One region of the Desulfomicrobium norvegicum genome, then DNA from elsewhere that is predicted to be linked to it. Evidence: riboswitches for the same ligand, from Rfam matches in the RefSeq annotation. Region 1 holds a riboswitch; the other holds the start of a gene.
What was found. A riboswitch is a leader RNA that binds a small molecule or an ion and turns the genes downstream of it on or off. The one in region 1 is predicted to bind cobalamin.

Region 1 (3,051 bases):
TGCTGGGCCAGGAAAAACTCCAGGCCTTCCTTGTCGCTGTCATCCCAGGCTTTTCCGTGCCGTGGAATCCAGTCCCGGCTGACCTCGGTCATCGCTTTCTGCACCTCGGGGGAGAGTGAAGCCCAGACATCCTTGTTGATGACCACGAAAAAAGTGGTCGTGTAGGCCACGGCGGTGGTGTCCGTCAAATAGTCGACTACCTCGCCCATCTTCCAGCCCTTGTTGGTCTCGACGGGATAGATTCCACCGTTGACGACGCCCTTCTGGATGGACTGGTAGGAATCGGGCATGGACATGGCCACCGGGTTGCCGCCCAGGGCGGAGATGACGCTTGCGCTGTTGCCGGTGGCGCGGATCTTCATGCCCTTCAGTTCTTCCATGGAGGTCACGGGCTTGCCTGCGGTGTGCAGTTTGCCAGGTCCATGCGCATGGAAATAAAGGACATGCACGTCATCGAATTCCTTGGGCTTGAACTGCTCGTACACGGCGTTGGCCAGTGTCGTGGCCTGCACGCCGGTCGTGTAGCCCATGGGCAGATCGACTCCGGACAGCACCGGGAAACGTCCCTTGGTGTACCCGAGCGCGGAGAGACCGATGTCCGAGATGCGCTGCACCACGCCGTCATAGCAATCCTTGGGCTTGGTCAGGGTTCCCGCCGGATAGTAGTCGATGACGACCTGACCGTTTGAGCGGGTCTCGACCTCGCGGCACCACTCCTCTGCCAGAATCGACTGGATGTGGGTCGGCGGAAAGAAATTGCTGTAGGACAGCTTGACCGGTCCCGCAGCCATGGCCTGCGCCGAAAATCCCAGAACGACGAAAGCCAGGGTCGCGACTCGTAAGAACAGCCTCATGACAATAATCCTCCGTGTGAAAAGTAAGACCGCGCACCATGCGCGAGCCTGATTATTCCTGGGTATCCAGGGCGTTGGCCAGAGCGAGTTTCATGGCTGCCCGGCGAAAATCCTTGCGGTCGATGGTCCCCGTCCCGAGCAAGGAATGGATCAGAAAACCCTCGAACAGGGCCGTGTTCAGGGCGCCGATCTTGCGCGCCGGATAACCGCTGCGCACATACGGCGCGACGATGTCGTCGAAAATCTCGTTGGAGAGACGATACAGGGACTGGTTGAGCTGGGCGCGCAGGTCCTCGTTGCGGGAGGCATGGATGGTGAATTCGAGAAAGACCGAACTCCAGTTGCGGTCGTCGATCATGGTCTCCAGAAAATCGAGGATGCGGTCCATGACCTCTTTAAGACTGTGAGCATCCTGCAACGCGGCGTCGCGCATGGCGCGGTAGGACTGCATCTTGATGGCGATGATGGCCAGCATGATCTCGTCCTTGCTTTGCCAGTGCCGATAGAAATTGCCCTTGGCATAGCCTGCGTCCGAGGTGATCTCGGCCACAGTGGTAGCGACAAAGCCCTTGGCGGCGAAAAGTTTTTCCGCCGAATCGAGTAGTTCGCGCTGGGTCTGGAGTGATTTTTCCTGCTGCTTTCTGGCCACGAGAATTCCTTGTTGGACAACGGTCATAAAGTGACCAGAAGTCATTTTGTGACCAAGTATTCCTCAAGCCTGATTCTGTCAAGCGTGCGCCACGGAGGATTTCTTGACAGCCCACGGGGCCACGACTAGCGTCTTTTCCACTTCGGATACCTTAGGGTGTAAAAGGGAATCCCGTGCAAATCGGGAGCGGACCCGCCGCCGTAAGTTTCAAAAGCCATCCTCCACGCTGTCCACTGGGGTCATTCCTGGGAAGGACGAGGATTGGTGAAACGAGCCGGAAGACCTGTCCGAGGTCCAACCACAGTTCGTGCTGCCTGCAACGGGGGTTTTTTGCGGGCCGCGCCCTTGGACGTCAGTCCTTCTCTCTTCTCACTGCCCCCGCCAAACCTGGAGGTCTCATGTTCAAAGCCTCGCATGTTTGCGGACTTCTTCTGTTCTTTTTTCTGCTCGCCCTGCACGGCCCGGTTCTGGCCGGACACAAGGATAGGCCGCCCAAAAAGGGAATCCTGCTGGTAGCCTTCGGCACCACCGTGCCCGAAGCGCGCGGCGCTCTGGATCACATCGGGGAGAAAGCAAGGCTGCGTTTTCCCGGCATTGAAATCCGCTGGGCCTATTCCTCGCGCATCGTGCGCGAAAAACTTGCCGCCCAGGGACAGGACTTCGATTCTCCGGCCATGGCCCTGGCGCGGATGATGGACGACGGCTTCACGCATGTGGCCGTGCAGTCCCTGCACACCATCCCGGGCGAGGAATTCCACGGCCTGCAACGCACGGTGCAGGCCTTTTCCGGCCTGCCCAAGGGCATGGAGAGCGTGGTCCTGGGCCTGCCTCTGCTGGCCGAACCCGCCGACGTCGAAGCCTGCGCCTCGGCCATCATGGCCAGTCTCCCGGCAGAACGCAAAACAGGTGAAGCCGTCGTACTGCTGGGCCACGGCACCCACCACCCCGCGAACATCTATTACTCCGGACTGCAGTATTCCCTGAACCGGCACGACCCGCTGGTCCTGGTCGGCACCGTCGAAGGCACGCCGTCCCTGGACGACGTGCGGCAGGTTCTGAAAGACCGCAAGATCTCAAGGGTGTATCTTGCGCCCTTCATGGCCGTGGCCGGGGACCATGCGCTGAACGACATGGCCGGAGACGAGGAGGATTCCTGGAAATCCGTGCTCGGCGCCGACGGCCTGACCTGCATTCCGGTCCTGCGCGGAACGGCACAGGTCCCGGCTTTCGTCGACATCTGGCTGAATCATCTGCAGGCGGCTCTGGAGCGCCTGCCCTGACCCCATGAACGACAGGCGACACACAAGGGCATGGCTGGCCATGGCGGCAGCCGTGCCCCTTTCCATCTATGCGGCCCTTTTTTTCGGGTCCTACCCCCTGCCCGCCGAGGCCATCCATAACGCCCTCGCGACCATGCTCCATGGCCAAATCGAGAGTCAGGACCTGGTCATCGTACGCGACATCCGGCTGGGTCGCATCCTGCTTTCGTTCCTGACCGGCGCGGCCCTGGCCGTATCCGGCGGCGTTTTTCAAGGCCTGCTGCGCAAC
Region 2 (3,051 bases), on a different contig from region 1:
ACGTTGTTGAAGGCCTGCGCACCGGCCCATTCGTTCTGCAGCGTGCCCAGAAAATTGACCATCTGTCCAAGGGCCGCGTCAAAATGCTTGGGCGGGCCGGACGAGCAGCGCCCTTCGAGATTGAACCCCTCAAGCAAGAGGTCGCGCAGGGACCAACCGGCGCAATACCCGGCCAGGCCAAAAGAAAGATCATGGATGTGAAAATAGCCGTGCTCATGGGCCTGCCGGACTTCCTCGGGATATTTCTCAAGGGAATAGCGGGCCTGAACGGAGCCGGACAGATGCAGCATCAGGCCCTGAAAGGAATGAGCCATGTTGGCGTTCTCGCTGACACGCCAGTCAGACTTGTCCAGATAGCTGTCGATGGTCTCGGTCACGTCCAGGAAGGTTTCGGTCTGGCTGCGGATCGTGCGACGCTTTTCGCGGTACACGATGTAGCGCCTTGCGACCTGATAAAGCCTGGACTCCATGAGCACCTGCTCGACGGTGTCCTGAACCAGCTCCTGCTCGGGCATGACCTCGGCTTCGAGTTTGGACTCGACCTTTCCGGCCAGACGCTTGGCCAGGATGGGATCCTTGATGCCGCTGGCGTTGAGGGATTTCAAAATTGCCTGGGCTATCCGGTCCACGGACCAGGATTCAACACGGCCATCACGTTTCACAATCTGCTGAGGCATGAATACTCCAATAAAGTTCGGTCGAATTGAGAATCAGGAAAAATCATCATCGCTTCGAGGCGGCACAAATTCCTGAAAATGCAAGGACAGGCCTTGCGGCATCTGGGCCCGGGTCGTCTCCAGATCTTCGGGGGTCAGGCTCGGGACCTTGGTACAGCGAAAATAGACGCGTCCGGGATACGCGCGGGCCAGGCCAAAAACCTCTTCCAGCGCGTCGCGGGCCGTATCGGTCGCCAGAGCCTGCCCGGTCAGCTCCGGATACATCGACCAGGGTCCCTTGACGTCAACGGCCACGGCCTGGACAAGCCCCGCCGCTAGCACGCGCTCCAGGACATCCGGGGCGGAGCCGTTGGAATCAAGCTTGACCGGCAGGCCGGTCGAGGAAAGATCCTCAAGCAGCCCGTCCAGATCCGCCAGGCAGGTCGGCTCTCCACCGGACAGGGTGATCCCGTCCAGCCAGCGCTTGCGGCGGCGCAGGTCAGACAGGACAATGTCCCGGTCGAGACTCGGCAACAAGGCCCATTTCCAGGCCAGGGATGCGTTGTGGCAGGTCGGGCAGCGCAAATTGCAGCCGCCGGCAAAAAGCACGCACGTGATTTTGCCCGGCCAGTCGCAAAGACTCACCGGCACCATGCCGCGCACGCGTTCCCATGAAGGAATCGTGTCAGTCATGTTCGCTCGAAGTTGTGATGACGTTTTTCTGAACAACTCAACGCCCTGCATCCGCGTGCAGAGGGTTAAGAGAATTGCTTCAGGCAGGTTTTCTGGCTTGCCCCCGCACGCGGCGTCTCCCTTTGCGGGATCAGCCTTTAACGCGCGAAATCGGGATTACAGTGGCGGGACCGCCCCGGACTCGCACCGGGTTCCCTTGCTCCTGAAGTAGTTTCGCAGAACAGGTCGAGTATTAGGACATCGAGACATCGGGATCAACCAAAACCTTTTCCACAGGGGCGTCTTTACCGTGTGGAAGAAGAATTCAGGTCAATGAATGCGAGCGGTTATGGCGTAAAAAATTCAGTCCTGCCACGGGAAGAGCCAGCGAAAAAAATACGGCCAGTACAAGGAAGGTCGTTGACAGACCGAAGCTGTCGGCAAGCAAACCTACCAGCGGGCCGGTGGCCACGAACCCCGTTCGGAAGGCCAGGCTGTGCAACGACAGAATGCTGGCCCTGTTCGCCCGGCTGCTCAAGGCCTGCAACCGCGAGCGCATGAGCGGCCCTTGCAGCCCTCGCATGGCCGTAAGCAGATAATAGAACAAAAAACCTCCCACGGCCGTGACGGTTCCAAGTCCAAGATACGCCACGACGATCAGCACGAAAAAGAGCGTCTGCATGCCGCCCGCGCCCAGCTTGCCCTCGACCCGATGGCTGTTTGCGGCAGCCAGGGCCACAACCAGATTGGCCCCGGCCCAGGCCGGACCGAACCATGTCACGGGAACCAGGCATTCCTGCATATAGGGCTGAATGAGCCAAACCATGTAGAAGGAAGCCAGCCCCAGAAGCATGCCGTTCATGATGGTCGCCCGGATGGCCGAGCTTTCCCGAAAGGCGAATCTGCAAACGCCCAAAGCTTCGGCCAGATGCGATACCACCGGCCCGCCGCTTTCCGCCTTGGGCTCTTTCAAGGTCAGGCACAAACCCAGGGCCAGGGTCCAGATCCCGATCTGGGCGACGAAGGGCAACAGCGGCCAGTGCGCGTACATGAGTCCGGCAAAGAGCGCGCCCGCGGCCTCTCCCCCTTGGGCCCATCCGACCATGCGCCCGTCGCAGCGGGTGTAGAGGTCCACCCGGTCCTTGGCGCGCAAGGTCTCGAAAAGCAGCGCCGTATCCGATCCGCTGATGAAGGCGTAGGAGACGCCCAGCAGCAACTCGGCGACAAGCACTCCCCAGAAGGTCGCCGCGACCAGATACCAGCCCCACCCGACAATGCCGAAAACGCAGGCCGTGATCAGCGCCCACCGATAGCCCAGGCGGTCGCTGACGTATCCGGACGGATATTCCATGATCACGCTGGCCAGCGAGAAAAACACCTGAAGAGTCAGGATCTCGGTCAGGGTCAGGCCGATCTCGTCCTTCCAGAACAAGGTGATGATGGCCATGGGGAAAAGGGTCATCTTCAGCGCCGCGAAGACGTTGAGGGTCAGCAGCGTGCGCCGCAGTCCATCCTCGCTGTCCTGCCCATGGCCGTTCCCCGTCCTGCCACGCAAGAGCACGAGCCTCTACTCCCTGATCAGAGGGCCAAAGAAACGACCCGCCGTACGAGGCTTGCCCACCAGCTGAGGCAAGGCATGGTTGAGTGCGTGAATGATCGGAAGGCTGAGTCCAAAGCTCACGAGCGTCACCAGGACACTCACTAGAAATACGCTCCAGCCATC

Region 2: linked by a shared signal. The riboswitch ahead of BMZ24_RS14100 (anaerobic ribonucleoside-triphosphate reductase activating protein) and the one ahead of BMZ24_RS16650 (sirohydrochlorin cobaltochelatase) in region 1 are both predicted to bind cobalamin.

What each region holds. Positions count from the first base shown of each region.
Region 1 is NZ_FOTO01000014.1:93,159-96,209, forward strand. It holds gene BMZ24_RS16640 (TRAP transporter substrate-binding protein) at 1-854, opposite strand, end outside; gene BMZ24_RS16645 (TetR/AcrR family transcriptional regulator) at 907-1,503, opposite strand; cobalamin riboswitch at 1,631-1,808, shown strand; gene BMZ24_RS16650 (sirohydrochlorin cobaltochelatase) at 1,902-2,783, shown strand; gene BMZ24_RS16655 (FecCD family ABC transporter permease) at 2,788-3,051, shown strand, end outside.
Region 2 is NZ_FOTO01000010.1:102,518-105,568, reverse strand. It holds gene BMZ24_RS14105 (ribonucleoside triphosphate reductase) at 1-677, opposite strand, end outside; gene BMZ24_RS14100 (anaerobic ribonucleoside-triphosphate reductase activating protein) at 711-1,349, opposite strand; cobalamin riboswitch at 1,415-1,570, opposite strand; gene BMZ24_RS14095 (MFS transporter) at 1,654-2,889, opposite strand; gene BMZ24_RS14090 (acyltransferase family protein) at 2,896-3,051, opposite strand, start outside.